4 regions of the Bacillus sp. ISL-39 genome follow, and region 1 is predicted to be linked to each of the others. Evidence: riboswitches for the same ligand, from Rfam matches in the RefSeq annotation. Region 1 holds a riboswitch; each other region holds the start of a gene.
The links. A riboswitch is a leader RNA that binds a small molecule or an ion and turns the genes downstream of it on or off. The one in region 1 is predicted to bind S-adenosylmethionine.
Positions count from the first base shown of each region.

Region 2: linked by a shared signal. The riboswitch ahead of J7E37_RS06490 (sugar ABC transporter substrate-binding protein) and the one ahead of mtnW (2,3-diketo-5-methylthiopentyl-1-phosphate enolase) in region 1 are both predicted to bind S-adenosylmethionine.
Region 3: linked by a shared signal. The riboswitch ahead of J7E37_RS02775 (LLM class flavin-dependent oxidoreductase) and the one ahead of mtnW (2,3-diketo-5-methylthiopentyl-1-phosphate enolase) in region 1 are both predicted to bind S-adenosylmethionine.
Region 4: linked by a shared signal. The riboswitch ahead of J7E37_RS19485 (O-acetylhomoserine aminocarboxypropyltransferase/cysteine synthase family protein) and the one ahead of mtnW (2,3-diketo-5-methylthiopentyl-1-phosphate enolase) in region 1 are both predicted to bind S-adenosylmethionine.

Region 1 is NZ_JAGGQM010000002.1:721,428-725,842, reverse strand. It holds gene J7E37_RS05420 (carbon-nitrogen family hydrolase) at 1-253, opposite strand, end outside; gene J7E37_RS05415 (pyridoxal phosphate-dependent aminotransferase) at 380-1,561, shown strand; SAM riboswitch class I at 1,637-1,744, shown strand; gene mtnW (2,3-diketo-5-methylthiopentyl-1-phosphate enolase) at 1,839-3,062, shown strand; gene J7E37_RS05405 (2-hydroxy-3-keto-5-methylthiopentenyl-1-phosphate phosphatase) at 3,059-3,721, shown strand; gene J7E37_RS05400 (methylthioribulose 1-phosphate dehydratase) at 3,718-4,353, shown strand.
Region 2 is NZ_JAGGQM010000005.1:78,753-83,167, forward strand. It holds gene J7E37_RS06485 (sugar ABC transporter ATP-binding protein) at 1-979, opposite strand, end outside; gene J7E37_RS06490 (sugar ABC transporter substrate-binding protein) at 1,215-2,312, opposite strand; SAM riboswitch class I at 2,415-2,522, opposite strand; gene J7E37_RS06495 (dynamin family protein) at 2,674-4,415, opposite strand, start outside.
Region 3 is NZ_JAGGQM010000002.1:220,014-224,428, forward strand. It holds gene J7E37_RS02765 (hypothetical protein) at 1-348, opposite strand, end outside; gene J7E37_RS02770 (ATP-grasp domain-containing protein) at 558-1,511, opposite strand; gene J7E37_RS02775 (LLM class flavin-dependent oxidoreductase) at 1,542-2,591, opposite strand; SAM riboswitch class I at 2,734-2,839, opposite strand; gene J7E37_RS02780 (LL-diaminopimelate aminotransferase) at 2,922-4,103, opposite strand.
Region 4 is NZ_JAGGQM010000028.1:102,000-106,414, reverse strand. It holds gene J7E37_RS19490 (methionine ABC transporter ATP-binding protein) at 1-863, opposite strand, end outside; SAM riboswitch class I at 1,150-1,263, opposite strand; gene J7E37_RS19485 (O-acetylhomoserine aminocarboxypropyltransferase/cysteine synthase family protein) at 1,375-2,691, opposite strand; SAM riboswitch class I at 2,769-2,871, opposite strand; gene J7E37_RS19480 (hypothetical protein) at 2,958-3,296, opposite strand; gene J7E37_RS19475 (MFS transporter) at 3,479-4,415, opposite strand, start outside.

The DNA of each region.
Region 1 (4,415 bases):
CAGAACCGCCTATGAAATGGGAGTTGTATTCCAAGGCAGCATCCTTGAAAAACGCTTTGGCTGCTTGTGCATCCTCTTCCGCAGTGTTTTTTAAATTATTCAGGTCATACCCTGTAGTCCAGAGCTCCGGAAGGATTATGATATCAGGTTTTTGAGAGTTTGCCTCTGCAATCAGTTTAGATGCGTTTTTGTAGTTTTGTGCAGGATCCCCAAAGGCAATATCCATTTGCAGGCATGCAATTTTAAATTTCATCCTTCATCACCGCCATACTTTCTGAAAATTATATCTTTACAAGTTACTCTTTACGTTATATCATTTGTGACTAGAATTTCAATTAAAATTTTGAAATAATAACATATTTTCTAAGCAGGTGAGAAGATGGAATTTCCACAATCAGATTTACTGAAAAGCCTGCCCAAGCAATTTTTTGCTTCACTGGTGCAAAAGGTGGGCGCTTATACAGAAAAAGGGGCAGACATAATAAATCTGGGGCAGGGGAACCCTGACCAGCCGACTCCACAGCACATTGTTGAAAGGTTGAAGCAAGCTGCGGATAATCCGGTTAACCATAAGTATTCGCCTTTCAGGGGTTTTCGCTCGTTAAAAGAAGCAGCAGCAGCGTTTTATAAAAGAGAATATGGGGTCGATCTTAATCCGGAAGAGGAAATTGCCATCCTATTCGGGGGTAAAGCCGGTCTCGTAGAAATACCTCAATGCCTGTTGAATCCTGGGGACACAATTCTCGTTCCAGATCCCGGCTATCCTGACTACTGGTCTGGAGTCGAGATTGCCAGGGCAAAGATGGTGACCATGCCACTCCGTGAAGAAAATGACTTTCTGCCTGATTATGATGAGTTAAGCTCAGATCAATTGGATAAAGCAAAGCTGATGTTCCTCAACTACCCAAATAATCCTACAGGTGCAGTGGCTGATAAAGAATTTTTTGATCAGACAATCGAGCTGGCACGAAAAAATGAAATTTGTGTAGTACACGATTTTGCTTATGGAGCGATTGGCTTTGACGGGAACCGCCCGCAAAGCTTTTTACAGTCCGAGGATGCAAGGGAAGTGGGGATCGAGATCTATACATTGTCAAAAACATATAATATGGCTGGATGGCGTGTTGGCTTTGCGGCAGGGAACAAGAGTGTAATAGCCGCAATCAACTTGCTCCAGGACCATATGTATGTCAGCTTGTTTGGTGCTGTGCAGGAAGCTGCAGCAGAAGCTTTGCTGGGATCGCAAGAATGCGTTGCTGAACTGAATGATTTATATGAATCTAGAAGAAACGTACTTATTGACGGTCTTACAAAAATTGGCTGGGAGGTGACTGCTCCAAAAGGCTCATTTTTTGCCTGGCTGAAGGTTCCAGAACCATTCACTTCAGTTGAATTCGCGGATTTCTTGCTGGAAAAAGCACACATAGCAGTTGCGCCAGGTGTAGGGTTTGGTGAGCATGGCGAGGGTTTTGTGAGGGTTGGCTTGCTGACTTCGGAAGAAAGATTGCGTGAAGCAGTTGGCAGGATTGAAAGCTTGGAAATATTCAAAAAAAATAGTTGACATTGATTTACGAACCTGACATAATCCTAATTAACAAATTCACTTTAACCAATTAAATAACTTGATTAAATTATTTTCTTATCAAGAGCAGGCGGAGGGACGAGCCCGATGAAGCCCGGCAACCGATCCAGCATTTAGCTGGGCACGGTGCTAATTCTTGCAGCGAAAGCTGAAAGATGAGAAGAGTTTAGTGTATTTTCTAACCTCTTCTTTGTGAAGAGGTTTTTTTATGCCCAAAATAATAATGGGTCCACAAGTAATGAAAGGATTGATCCTCATGAGTGAAATTACAGCGACATATATAATCCATGATGCTAAACATAACCCGGAGATAAAAGCAGAGGGAATCGCGCTTGGGCTGACGGTAGGGTCCTGGACTGATTTGCCGGAACTGGATCAAAAACAATTGAGAAAACATAAGGGGAGAGTGGTTTCTGTTGAAGGTTCAAGTAAGGACAACAATTCAGAGACAGTGGCAACAATCAAAATCGCTTACCCTGCTCTCAATTTTTCTCCAGACCTGCCAGCCATTCTTACAACAGTTTTTGGAAAACTATCGCTTGATGGCAAGGTAAAACTTATCGATCTGGAATTTGGAGATGAATTAAAGAAAGACTTTCCGGGTCCGCGTTTTGGAATTGAAGGAATCAGGAGCAAGCTTGGTGTTTATGATCGTCCATTGCTAATGAGCATCTTCAAAGGTGTCATCGGACGTGATATGGACTTTCTGCTAAAACAGCTTAAAGAACAAAGCCTTGGTGGTGTTGATCTGATCAAGGACGATGAAATACTGTTTGAAAATGAGCTTACACCTTTTGAAAAAAGGATCGCTCTTGGTAAAGAGGTCCTTGAAGAAGTATATGAATCTACTGGGCACAGAACCTTATATGCTGCCAATCTAACAGGAAGAACCTTACAGTTGAAGGACAAAGCAAGAAAAGCGGCTGAACTTGGAGCCGACGCACTGTTGTTCAATGTGTTTGCCTATGGCCTGGATGTTTTACAGGAACTAAGGGAAGATGATGAAATCGGCATCCCAATCATGGCTCACCCTGCAGTAAGCGGTGCGCTGACATCGGCTGATGAATATGGTTTTTCACATTCTTTGCTTCTGGGAAAATTACTCCGCTATGCCGGGGCTGACTTCTCGCTGTTCCCGTCACCTTATGGAAGTGTGGCACTCGAAAAGCAGCAGGCGTTATCAATAGCCGAGGCACTGACTGCTGAGGATCAATTCACAAGGACATTCCCGGTTCCATCAGCAGGCATTCATCCTGGAATGGTACCGCTGCTTATAAAAGATTTCGGTGTGGATTCAATCATAAATGCTGGTGGAGGCGTCCATGGACATCCTCGTGGAGCACAGGGCGGCGGGAAGGCATTCAGACAGGCAATTGATACCGTACTTCAAGGAAAAACACTTGAAGAAGGCGCACTTGAGCATGATGAGTTGAAAGCTGCTATTGCTCTTTGGGGTTCGTCAGAGGCGGTGGCAAAGTGAGTCAGCCAGTGATTTTTTGTGACTTTGACGGAACAGTAACCGAAAAGGATAATATCATAGCGATCATGAAGGAATTCGCGCCTGATGGCTGGGATGAAATAAAAGAAGCGGTGCTTGACCGCAGTATTTCAATCAGGGAAGGAGTAGGGAAAATGTTTTCCCTCCTTCCGGTCTCCAAGAAGGAAGAAATTATTCAGTTTGCTAAAGAGAAGGCTAGGATCCGTCCGGGTTTTCAGGAGTTTCTTGATTTTGCCCATGAAGAAGGAATTCCTGTTTACATCGTCAGCGGCGGTATTGACTTTTTTCTCGAACCAATCATTGAACCATTCGGACCGATAACAGGCATCTACTGCAACGGTTCAGATTTTTCCGGCGAAACAATAAAAATTGAATGGCCAAACAGCTGCGATGATCAGTGTTCAAATGATTGCGGCTGCTGCAAACCAACAATCATGAGAAGATTAGAACAAAGCGATGCTTATAAAATCGTCATCGGGGATTCCGTAACAGATTTGGAAGCTGCCAAAAAAGCAGATCTTGTACTGGCTAGAGATTACTTGAAGGATAAATGCGAAGAGTGGGAAATCGCATATAGACCATTTGAAACGTTTTATGACTGTATTGAAGCTCTTAAAACTGAGACAGGGGTGAGAGGATGAGCATTTTAGAAGGTAAGTGGGAAGAATTGGCGGATGTAAAGACTGAACTGGCAGAGCGTGACTGGTTTATGGGAACGAGCGGCAACCTGGCGATCAAAGTGAACAACGAGCCGGTACAATTCCTTGTAACGGCAAGCGGGAAAGATAAGAGGAAAAGAACGGACGAGGACTTTTTGCTGGTTGACCAATTTGGCCGGCCGGTTGAGGATACCCATTTAAAGCCATCAGCTGAGACGCTGCTCCATGTTGAGGTATACAAAAGGACAAATGCTGGCTGCAGCCTCCATGTCCATACAATTGACAATAATGTCATCTCCGAGGTCTATGGAGACAGGGGCGAGGTGCAATTCCAGGGGCAGGAATTGATCAAGGCTTTCGATATTTGGGAGGAAGATGCTGTCCTTAAGATTCCGATAATTCCGAATTATGCACATATACCAACCCTGGCTAAAGCATTTTCAGAGCACGTTAAAGGGGATACAGGTGCGGTCTTGATCCGTAACCATGGAATCACTGTGTGGGGAAGGAACGCTTTTGAAGCAAAGAAAATTCTTGAGGCCACTGAATTTTTATTCCGCTACCAGTTAAGGCTGCTCGAACACAAACCATTCCAATTGTTCAAGGTGGTTTAACTCAGGATCATTAAAGCAGATTTCATTAAAAGATAAAAGACATTATAAAAGGGAGAGATTCA
Region 2 (4,415 bases), on a different contig from region 1:
CAGCATGAGGACTCGTAAGCTTTAGGGTTTTTCCTTTTAGTTTTACAGTTCCGCTCTTTATCGGTGCCGCGCTAAACAGCGCTTTGCACAGCTCTGTCTTTCCCGCTCCTACGAGGCCGGCCAGCCCGACAATCTCCCCTGCTTTAACATGGAGGGAAGTATTTTTCACCTTGTCCTCATCAGTTATACCTTCGACTTCCAGCAGGGTATCTCCAAACGTGCTGACCCTTGCGGGGAATTGGTCTTCCAGCTTCCGCCCAAGCATGTATTCAATCACCTTGTGAGTGTCGACTTCAGGAATACCTTTTTTCACAACCAGCTCGCCATTTCGCATAATGGTCAGCTCATCACACAACTCAAAGATCTCGGGCATTCGATGGGAGATGAAGATGATGCCCACATTCCTTTTAGCCAGGTTCCTGACAATCCGGAACAATTCTGATGTTTCGGTGTGGCTGAGCGGAGCGGTTGGTTCATCAAGGATCAAGAAGGAGCAATCACTTGAAATCGCACGCGCAATCAGGACCAGCTGTTTCTCCGCAAGCGTCAGCTCACCGGCAAGCTTTTTCACAGGAATCTGAAGGTTCATGCCTGATAGAATATCCTCTGCTTGTTTGAAAAGCTGCTTCCAATTCACCCAGTGCTTGTTTTTCATTGCCTGCACCGTGTGATTGAGCATGATATTTTCTCCAACAGTCAGCGACGGGATGATGGCAGTATCAACCTCCTGGTAGACCGTCTGAATCCCGAGTTTCTGCGCATGAGCCGGCGTTCTGATTTCCACACTCTCGCCACCTAGCAGGATTTCCCCTGTGTAATGATTGTGGGCACCGGAAAGCACCTTCATTAATGTCGATTTACCCGCGCCGTTCGCGCCAATCAACGCATGGATGCTGCCAGTTTCCGTGCTGAAATTAACATCGTTCAGCGCACGCACCCCCGGAAAATCAATACTGATGTTGTTCATTTGAAGTTTCATCCAGGTTCCTCCTCCCTATCAATCTGTAAAACAGACACTCTTTTTTTTGAGAGTGTCTGCTTTGTTCGCTGAACTGGAAAAAATCGCGTGAAATTTCCAATTCGCTATAAAAATGAGATTTCCGCTATAAAATCGGAAAAGTCGCTATAAAATGGGAAAAGTCGCTATATAATTGGGAAAGTCGCTATAAAATGGAAAAAGTCGCTATAAAATTCTAAACCAACCTTTTTACTGGTTATTTCTTATAGTGATCCTTCAATTTCTCCATCCAATCTTCCAAAAATGCGTCTGATTCGCCCCAGCCTTCGATGATTTCAGCAAGATTGACCATGTTCACCGGATTTTTTGACTGCTGCAGTTGTTTCTGTGAAATCAGTGATGCTTCAAGGTCATAGGTTGCTGGTGTTTCCTCGCCAGCCAGCTTCTTCGCCAGCAATCTCATATTCACTTCCCCGATCAGCTTCGGATCGACAGCTGCTGCATATTTCCATGGGCTGCCTTCTCCCTGGATTTCCTGCAGATCAGCATTGGAAACATCAATTCCGTAGATCTTGATTTCATCGCGGCCAGCTTCCTTAATGGCACGTGCTGCGCCGATCGCGAAAGCGTCCCACGTTGCGAAAATTGCGTCGATTTCTCCTTTTGGATGCTTATTGAGCATCGCGGCCACAGCATTCTGCGTTTGGACACTTGTATCAGCAGCGGCCACTCCGAATCTCTCAACCTCTTTAATTCCTGGATTTGCCTTCAAGGTTTCCTGGTAAACTTTATTTCTTCTGACCATTGGCGGGAAGCCATCAACCCAGAGGTAAACGATATTCGCTTCTCCATTTTGGTCCTTCACAAGCTGGTCTAGTGCCTGCGTGGCGAGAGCCTCATCATCCTGGGATGTAAGTGTGACTCCCTCTACCTGAGCCAAATCCGGATTTGAATCGAAAGTTACGACGCTTTTGCCTTTTTCAACTAATTTTTTTACATCATCTACAGTAGCTGCGTCATCTCCATGGGAAATGATGAATCCATCATAATCCTGCTGCAGCCCCTGGTTGATTGCATCATGGAATTTGGCTGTATCTCCATTCGCTGTGAAGACATCTACCTTGAAGCCGAGCGCTTCCCCTTCTGCTTTCGCTCCGGCTAAAAATTGCGCTGTATGGTCATCTCCGCCAATCTTGCGGATGACTTTGATTTTGACTTTCTCCCCTTTGGCAAATCGATCAGGAACACCTTCTACAGGTCCGCTGGCCGTCTTCGTCTCTCCGCCGCCGCAGCCTGTCAGCAGCAAAGCAGAAGCAACAACACCTAAAAATACTTTTTTAATTCCTTTTTTCATCTGATTCTCCCCCTTTGATTGATTTGCTTATTTAAAACAAATAAAAAAACCTCTCCAGAAAAGAGAGGTTTCAAACGCAATAAAATGCAAAGTCGGATTCCTCTCTTATCTTTCAAAACAAAAAATTGTTTTGCAGGATTTAGCACCAATTCCATCTGGAACGGTTGCTGGGCGTCACAGGGCCAGTCCCTCTGCCACTCTTGATAAGAGAATTTCTTTATTGAGTAAATGTTGCAAATCGATAAATTTTACTTTAAACTCCTATACTCATATTGTCAATATTATTATGAAAATTAAATTTTATTCTTTTTACTTCAAGCAGCAAAAAGGAAGACCCCAAATCGGAATCCTCCTTTTCCGCTTAACCTCTGCCTGCCGCGGTCATCCATTCAAACTGTCGGAGCTTTACTTCGTACAGTGTCAATGGGTCGCGGTACAGTTCCGGGTTGATCCTCATTTTTTCAAGTTCCGCCTTGCCATAATCGATTTCCGATTTGGCTTCTTCTACTGCTTCTTCCAGTACATTGAATGGGTTTTTGAAGAACAGATTCACATCGCGTTCAATCGATTTTTCAAAAATCTCGAATTGCTGCAGGAATCTTTTCGCGATGGTTACGCCGATATCATAATAGTCTTCTGACTCCAGATAGGTTTTGTAACGGTTATAAAGCATCGCATTATTTTGCGGCAGCACGCCAAGCAGCTTGCCGGCGCTTTTCAGGAAGAACTGCTGCGGCGTCGGGCGGTTCATGATGTTGACATTTTCATAGTGTACACCGTTCGTCATCCGGCTTGCATCGCGGCGCCAGTCATCAAGCACCCTGAAATCACAGTCAAGACTGATCCGTTCATCTCCATACATCGAGTTAAAGCCCTCGGCCATTTCATTCAAGTAGTTTTGGCTATGCTCGAATTCGTCTTTCGAATGCTGAATCCAGCCCTGCAAATCTTCATGGAATTTCGGCAAAACGGTTTCATCAAGATATTCCCTAATCTTCTTGTTCATTGCTTCATCCATTTCAGTATGGATTTTTCCGAAATCGGTATCCTCTGTCACCAATTCAGAACAACTGCGAAGGATCTCCGGGATTTTTTCAATGATTTCCGCACGGGTCTCATCCTTGATTTTACGGTATGACTTCTGAATGGATTTCGATTTCTCTTCTTCAATGTCTCCCAGCTGGTTGATGGCACCGTTCAGCTTGCTCACCATTTCTTCGTTCCAGTTAATTATTTCCATATGGTTGTTCTCAATTTCAATCCGTTTATCAAGCAAATACGTAATGGCCCTTCTGACAAAGAATTGCAGTTTTGCTGTGCGCTCCTGCTCGATGTCGAATGTCCTGTTGTTTGTTTTAATAAAATCAGAGAAATCTTTCAGCTGCTTGCCTAGATCATAGTTAGCTGAGAAAGCAAACATTTTTGCGTCAGGATAGTATTGGCTGATTTCAGCCCATGTTTGGTCAAAAACTTCTATTGCCTCCTGCTGACTGTATATTGAATCTATTTTGTTCAACAGGAAGTGTATTGGAAGCTGCGGGAAGTACTCTGAAATTTTCGAGAGGATTTCCCTTTCTTTTTCCGTAAAAGGATCATTGGCATTGAGCACAAAAAGTAAGCTATCTGCAAACCTCAGGTAATTGTACAACGGGTGATTGTCATAGTTATTGCGATTGACTCCAGGAGTATCAATCAGCGCCAGTCCATGGTCGCGCAGGAACGGAAACTCAGCTCTGAAATCAATGATCGTTTCATTTTTATGGTTCTGTCGGCGAACTCCTGCACTTTCCTTGAAGTCCTCGATATCCGTGATTTGGCGGACGTCCGTATCGGTGATTTCATAGATTTCCGGATTCTCCTCGTTCGTGAACCGGATGACCGCCGCAGTAGGAGATGTGATCAGTTCTTCCCCAATAATGGTATTGACGAAGGATGACTTTCCATTGCCAGATAAACCGGCGATCAGCAGATTATGGACATTGGATTCCTGCAGCTCCTGAACCAGCCACTTAATCCTGTTGCCTACCTCTATCTCATGATTCTCTGCCCATTTAATGATTGTTTCAAATAGCTGCATGCTATCCTCGTAGCCATCATGGTATT
Region 3 (4,415 bases), 500 kb from region 1:
GATAGAAATCATAAGAATGATGTTATCTTCTTTGTTTTTTGAAACACTCATTAAATCGACTCTTAACTCTTTCCCATCGTGCTTGAAATCCTCAATGGTCATTTTCAGCGGCATACCGTCAAAAGGAAGTTCCTTAGGCGGGTATACTTCAAATGGCAATGCATCTAAGCCTACTTTCAAGGATGGTACATTATATAAGATCGGTATTCTTTTCAACTGTTCCTCGGTGGCATTCCCGGTTTGTTCCACTTTCTCGAGTTTACTAGTATCGAGCGCTCCATTTTGTTTTTGCTGGCAGCCGAAAAGCAATAGTATTAGGATTATAAGAATAAATGATAACTTTTTCATCTTTTCTCCCCCTTTACCTTTTAATACGGAAGAACGCTGGAAAAGTTTCAAAATTTACCCAAATACTCAAAAACTAACCAAACATTATTTCTTATTGTTCCAAACGTTTGCTCCAAAGCCCACCGCCAGGACACTGAAGATACTTCCAATCAAGATAGATTATCACATTTTACCTCAGAAAAAACAAAAAAAGCAGGGGAAATCCCTGCTTATCTTGTCACAGCCCCGTACTCGGCAGCCAGCTTTTCTCTTAAAAACTTTGCCAGCTCAAGCATGCCAAATTTTCCTGCCTTTGCCTCTGCATCGGGATTGTAATTCGTATTTGTATTGATATCGTAAGTGAAGATTTCCCCTGCCTCGTTTCTGATGAATTCAATTCCGGCAACATGAATATTATTTGATTCAAGTACTCTTTTATATTTTTCAATAATGGGATCATTAAAGCCTTCAATTACCTGGAATTTCGGCTTTTCTTCAACCTCTTCACCTACCGGGCAGAACAGGTCTCCAATCTGGCATGCATCAGCCGGGCATAATTCAAAACCTTCCGAAGTATCGACTTTCACTGCATAAGCAAACTGGCCGCCGACAAACTCGCATCTGGTAATATAGCCCTCCGGGGACTGGATATATTCCTGAATCAGTGTCACACCATCAACCGGTTCTTCAAAAGAAGGTCCGTCAACATATGCCTTCAGTGCTTCGATTGATTGAAACAGCTGGACCCCAAGACCTTTTCCTGCTCGATTATGCTTCGTGATAAATGCCTTCCCGTCAAATTCCTTCGCAGCATCCAATAGCTGTTTTTTCCCGACAGTCGCAATTGTCCTCGGAGTTTCTACTCCATGCTTGGCCAGCTCGAGGTATTGCTTGACCTTGCTTACTTCCAGTTCCAGCGCCCGGGATCCGTTGTATACCTTCCTGCCGTTGTTCTCCAGCCACGATAGAACCTGCGCTGTATATTCAGGGGCGAAGCGATGGCCTCTTGTGTGAGAGGAAGCGCTCATCCTGCTGTAAAAAATACCTTCTGGCGGTTCCTTCGATAAATCCAGCAGGCCTTCGTCCAGATGCCATTCCTCAAAAGGAATCCCCAGCTCCTCAAGCCTCTTTGTTAAATGAATGGTCCATTCACTATTTTCATGGATGATGTATACTTTGCTCATTATTTCTTCCTCCCCTTAGTTTAATGTAGATTATACAATCGCTTGCTTTCTTTTTGCCTCAACAAGCGGCATTACTTGTTTTGCGAAACGTTCCATTTCTTCGAGCTGCGGAGAGAATTGCAGTAATAGCAATCCTAAACCGGCATCTTCATACTGCAATATCCGCTCGGCGATTTGTTCTGGTGTCCCTACTAAATTTGGCCTCAGTCCACGGTTTGATACCGAGTAATCCTGAAGCTGAATTTGCTGTTCAAGCTGGGATTTGCTTGTAAAGTCCTTAAAGCCCGCATAGGCACTTGATTCTTTTACAGTCGTGATCCGTTCCAATTCTGCAAATGCTTCTTTTTCGGTATCGCGGCAAATGACATAGGCAGCCATTCCGAACTCTGACAGTCCTGGATTTGACGTAGCAGCTCTGCGGTCTTTCATATCGGTTATTTTCTGTTCAATTTCTTCTACTGTTCCGCCATGCATGACATAGGCATCGCATTTTTCAACAATAGTCTGTTTTCCCTTTGGACTTTCCCCGCCGGCATAAAGAATCGGATTTGGCCGCTGGACTGGTTTCGGGAACAGCTTCGTATCCTTCAGCTGATAAAACTTCCCTTCATAAGAGAAGCTATCTTCACTCCATAGTCCCTTGAGTACATCAATGAACTCCGTAGTCCGCTCATATCTTTCATCATGTTCGGTAAAGATCCCGCCGTACTGACGCGCTTCTTCCTCCCACCAGGCAGAAACGACATTGAGGGTAAATCGCCCGTTGCTGATTTGGTCTATGTTTGCCGCCATCTTTGCTGTGATTGCAGGATTGTGGAAACCCGGCCTAACAGCAGCCATGATCTCGATTTTTTCAGTCACAGAAGCCAAAGCAGCAGCTGTTGTCCAGGCTTCTAGGGAGTCATGCTCCGGGCCTTTGATATCATTAAGATACAATTCGGCGATCAAAGTAGTTGAGTAGCCCCACTCTTCTGCTGACTGAATCACCTGCTTTGCATAATCAAAGGTAGGCGGCATGTTTTCATCCTCTACATTCCTTAGCCATCCGCCAAATATCGGCAGCCAAAATCCATACTTCATCACAATCTCTCCTCTGCTCATTTAAACTCAACTTAACCAACCCGATAAGTTGGTTTTACAGGAAAAACATTAGAGACTTAAAATTAAGCCTCCTAAACACAAAAAGCTCCCTTCTTTAAGAAGAGAGCCATAGAATACTCTCTTCTCATCTTTCAGACAAAATTGTCCGCAGGAATTGGCACAGTATTCTTTCAGAACCTGTTGCCGAGGTTTCGCAGGGCCTTTCCCTCCACCTCTCTTGATAAGAAGACATCATGTATTAAATTTTAGTTTAATAAAGTGATAATATTCTAAATTCAAACAAAAGTCAATTCGTTTATCGAAATATTTTTATATTTCTATCGGAAATCCTGACAGAAATTTATTTACCCTCCGAGATGCCTCTATTAGTCTTTCTGGAGGCTGAACCATAGCGATCCTGACATACCCTTCGCCTTGTTTGCCAAAAGCATCACCAGGAACGACGGCAATCCCTTCTTCCTCAATTAGCTTGAAGGCAAAATCGCGGGATTTCCAGCCGGCAGGAATTTTAGCCCACACAAACATCGTTGCCGGAGAATTAGCCACTTCCCATCCGCTGTCCCGAAAACCAGATACCAAAGCATCCCGCCGTGCTTCATACTGCTTTAGCTGATCCTTCAGGAAAGAATAATCAGAAGTAAGTGCGGCAATCGCTGCTTTTTGGATTGGGTAAAAGATGCCGTAATCGATATGTGATTTAAAGGAAGCAAGAATATCGATGACCTGTGAATTTCCTGCTACATATCCAATACGGCAGCCTGCCATATTGAAAGTCTTTGAGAGTGAATTGAACTCTACTCCAACTTCCTTTGCACCAGGGACGGATAAGAAACTGATTTGCGGGTTATGATCGTAAATCAATTCAGAATAGGCGAAGTCATGTACGACTAGGATATTATGTACGTTGGCGAATTCGATCACCTGTTCAAAAAAGCTGGTGTCAGCAAGTGCAGTGACAGGATTTCCAGGATAGCTCAAGATCACCATTTTTGTTTTTTGTAAAATTTCAAGAGGAATCTCATTAAGCTGCGGCAGGAATTTATTCTCTTCCAGTAAAGGCATAGGATAAATAGTGCCGCCTGCGATGGTAACACTCGCTTCATAGATCGGGTAACCTGGATCTGGAACAAGTACATAATCACCAGGATCAATGATGGCTGTAGCAAGATGCGCAAGCCCATCCTGCGAGCCCATTAGCTGCAGGACTTCACTTCCAGCTTCCAGTTCAACCGAATAACGCTGATGGTAAAAGTATTTTACCGCCTCGTTAAATTCACTAATTCCCTTAAGCGTGTACCCATATTTCCCTGGATTCATCGAATATTTAGCAAGCTCCTCCATGACAAAAGAAGGCGGTCCAAAATCCGGGCTTCCAATACTCAGGTCGATCACATCTTTCCCGTTCATCAAGGCCGCCTGCTTACGGTCAACCACTTCCTGAAAAATACTGGATGTCATTTTTCTAATCTTTTCTGATCCGTAGATTTTCATGGACATTCCCCTTTACTGTTCATTCATTCATGATGTTTTCGTCGAGGTTGATTCATCTGAATTTTTAAAATATAAATTCGATTATAGCATTTTCGTTTGATCAGTTCTAGAAAAAAATAATATGAGCTGCTATCCACCTTAACTTGCAACTGATTAAGCTTTTATTGCGGATAATTCCAGTTGGTGGTGATTTTTAATGTCAGTTTGATTTTTTTTAACATTGATTGAAAGCCTTTTAATACCTGTTACCAACAATTTAATACCAGTTGGGATTTCGGGTAACCGGATAGGTTAGATTTGCGAATATCGATG
Region 4 (4,415 bases), on a different contig from region 1:
AACTTACGGATCAAGTTGGTGATCAGCGGCTGTTCGGTCCCTTCACCTACGAATGTCAGCTGGATAACACGACCATGTGGATATCGCTCAAGTAAGTGGTCAACTGTTTCCTTTGTTTCCTCCGGTTCTGTCACCTGCTGGACGAATCTTTTCGTGATTGGCTGCTGTGGATTCTTGAATACTTCCAAAACAGGTCCTGTTTCAACAACCTTTCCGCCTTCCATTACGGCGACACGGTGACAGATTTTCCTGATAACGTGCATTTCATGAGTGATCAGGACGATCGTAAGACCGAGCCTTTTATTAATATCAACAAGGAGATCAAGAATCTGGTCAGTCGTCTGCGGATCAAGTGCTGACGTTGCTTCATCCCCAAGCAGTACCTTAGGATTATTGGCAAGCGCCCTGGCGATTCCGACCCTTTGCTTCTGACCGCCGCTCAACTGGGAAGGATAGGCATCTCCCCGGCCCTCGAGACCTACAAGTGTGATTAACTCTTTTACCCGTTTCTCTCTCTCAGCACTTGGAACTCCTGCAATTTCAAGCGGGAACGCGATATTCTCTGCCACTGTTCTTGACCAGAGCAGGTTGAAATGCTGGAAAATCATGCTGATTTCCTGGCGGGCCTTGCGCAGTTCTGCTCCCTTAATCCTGGAAACTTCCTTTCCGGCTACAACTACAGAACCTGATGTCGGGATCTCCAGCCCATTCAGCATTCGAATCAAAGTACTTTTACCGGCACCACTGTAGCCGATGACTCCGTAGATTTCTCCTTCCTTGACTTCAAGGTTGACATCATCGACTGCCTTAACCTCTCCCTTGTTGGAAGGATAAATCTTTCTGGCATTTTTTATTGTAATCAATTGACTCCCCCTCTTTGCAACCGAGTATTCCACACTTATTAAAACCGTTAAATTTCCCTAAAAATAAGAAGGTTATCAATCTAGTTTCCCATTCCCTAACCGAAAAAATTCAAACTCAGTAAAATCGGGCAATAGGCTCTTATCCTTAACGGGAAAATTGTGCTCTTGTGATAAAATCTTTTCGGACATGCTTTTTGGCTATAACTTTTTAGCATTTATTCGAAAAGAACAAAATAAAAGCCTTCCTGCAAGTGAGCAGAAAGGCATAGTAATAGTGGATTCCTTTCTCTCATCTGTCAAAGCGATCGCTTTGCGTGAATTGGCACCATTTCAGCAAGCAATGCTTACTGACGGTTGCCGGGCTTCATAGGGCACTTCCCTCCACCTCTCTTGATAAGAGCACGCTATTAAATTATCTAATCGGTTTTAAGTTACGAGTGTGATTGTAGCACGGAGTAAAAAAGTGTGTCAATAAAATTATTTTCAAATATTTTCTGGAAGGTTATGGATTTCAAATTTTAGCCGGGACTCCAGGTACTCCGGTCGCTTTTTCGATCGCCTGCTCCAGGTCTTCAATGATGTCCTCAACGTTTTCAATCCCCACTGACAGGCGGATTAAATCTTCAGGAACCCCAGCTGCTTTAAGGCCTTCTGAGTCCAGCTGCTGATGGGTTGTGCTTGCAGGATGGATAATCAGGCTTTTTGCGTCGCCGACGTTCGCGACATGGGACCATAATTCTAATGAGTTGATCAGCTTTGCTCCGGCTTCCCTGCCGCCTTCAATTCCAAAAATGACTACTGCCCCGGCTCCCTTTGGAAGATAACGATCTGCCAATTCTTTGTCAGGATGTGACTCGTGACCTGGATAGCTGACCCATGTAACAGCAGGATGGGACTCAAGGTAACCTACGATTTTACGGGTATTGGCGATATGCTCCTTCATGCGGACATGCAAAGTTTCTATGCCAAGATTGAATTGGAACGCACTCAGCGGACTGAGTGCCGGTCCAAGGTCACGCAAAAGCTGTACTCTTGCCTTTACGATATAGGCGGCAGCACCGATTGCTTCACTGTAGACAATGTTATGGTAGCTGTTGTCCGGCTCATTGAAGCCTGGGAATTTAGGAGACTTCCAATCAAAGTTTCCGCCATCCACAATAATCCCGCCCATGACTGTCCCATTTCCTAATAGCCACTTGGTTGCCGAGTGGACGACGATATCTGCGCCATGTTCAATTGGCCGGCATAGATATGGTGTTGCAAATGTGTTATCGATGATCAGCGGAACACCTGCTTCGTGAGCAACTTCGGCCACAGCTTCAATATCCAGAACCCTGAGACTTGGATTGCCGATTGTTTCTGCATAGACTGCTTTTGTTTTTGGAGTGATCGCCTTTCGGAAATTTTCAGGATCAACAGAATCAACTAAGTGAACTTTTATTCCATACTTTGGAAGGGTGACAGCAAATAGATTGTATGTGCCCCCATATAGATTAGCGGCAGCGACAATCTCATCACCCGCATGCGCAATGTTCAGGATGGCCATCGTGATGGCAGACATCCCGCTTGATAAAGCGAGCGCACCTACACCGCCTTCAAGCAAAGCCACTTTTTCTTCCAGGGCAGTAACAGTCGGATTATGTATCCTTGAATAAATATAACCCGGTTCTTTAAGTGCAAATAAATCTGCTGCATGTTCTGTGTTTTCGAATTGGAATGCATTGCTCGAATAAATTGGTACTGCCCTTGCTCCGGTCACCGGGTCTGGTGACTGGCCGCCATGTACCCCCAGCGTTTCTATCCTGTAAGTCTTTTGCTCATTAGTCATCTCCATCTCTCCAATCTAAATAATTTATCTGAAAAAACAAAAACCCTCTTCCTAAGAAGAGGGTCATTTATCATCTCTCCTTATCTTTTCAGAGCAAAAACTCTGCTGGAATTAGCACCGTGTTTCACAACCGGTTGCCGGGCTTCATGGGGCCAGTCCCTCCGCCTCTCTGGATAAGAATATTCAATTTCGTTTTTACTGCGTTAAAGTGATAATAGCACGTCACAAATTACCAGTCAATATATTTAGATTATTCAGATATAAATTTATACACGAACTGGTCCCGCAAGATAAAATAACGATTCCAAAACCAATTGGGCGCGAAAAGGACAATCAGTTGTAAAATAATTCATCTTTATTCCTTGCAGCAATTTAAGATTCCCATCAAATAAATGCTCAAAATACGCATTCATCCCCGAGATTGTTGCAGTTTTTCCCGTATCCATACAGGGATCACAGCGGGCAACCCTGCCATCCTTAAAAGACATGTAGTAGGTGTTACCCTCTGCTTCTATTTTTAAGATTAAATCCAGTTTTTTTACTAGTTGCAGAATATGCTCTTTGTTGGGAATCTCATTCACAAACCTGTCTATTCGTTCTTGCATTCCGATCAACTCCCTCATATTACATATTCCTTGTAATTAGGGAAAAACCTGTTGGAATCCTTCGACAAATAATTCGATGAAAAATGAATTTACATCGTGAATAACGTAAAAAAGACAATACCGTGTGATATTTCGGCATTGTCTTTCATTTCCCGAGAAATATATCCAAAGAAATACAGTAATCAAGCCGTTTTTGTATTCACTATGCCGGATTTTGGCTTATCCATCGTTTTGAAGACTACGAAGAAATAAGTGGATCCAACTAAATACAGACCAGCAGTGATAGTAAAAACTGTTGCATATCCCCAATAGGTACCGTATTTCAAGACAATCCCAGTCGATACCGGCCCCATCACTGCCCAGCCGAGATTAAACACCATTTGATTCACAGAGTTGGCCAAACCCTTCATGGAATCATCAACCTTCGACATCATTAACGACATCTGGATTGGATTGCCCGCGTTCATTAGTGCCTGACGGAATAAAAAGCCTAGAGCTGCCAGCCAAAAATTCTGAGTGTACGCTGTCAGCAGCAAAAACGGCAAAGAAAGCATCTGTAAAACAACTACCGCTCTTACTTCCCCAAGTCTGCGCACAACCAAAGGCCCGATGATCATCGCTACAGCTGTTGCTCCCTGCCCCAGTGAAATGACCAGGCCAATCAATGAATTGGAAGCCATGAACCGATCCGCAAAATAGAGGTTCAAGTATGGGATGACCAATCCTGCTCCAAAGCCTATCATCAATTGGGCTACCGCAAACAGCAGGATAATTTTGAAGCTGGCTTTATGCGGGATGATTTTGGATTTTTCTTTTATATCGCCAGCCGATATGCGGGATGGCCGATTTTCATTTAACCTCATAATCGGAAGCAGGGCAGCCATAAACAAGAACGATCCAATCATCAATGTATACCTGATACTTTCAAGTCCAGGTACCACCATGCCGAATAAGTCTGTGAGGATTCCACCCAAAAGACTTCCTATTACATTGGCACCCGTCATCATCGCAAAGTGAATACTGAATAAATGTACGCGTTGTTCAGGTTTCGAATTCTCCGCCAGCCAGGGAATGATCGACACCTGGATAAATGCGGAAGCAAGGCCTGTTCCAAACGCA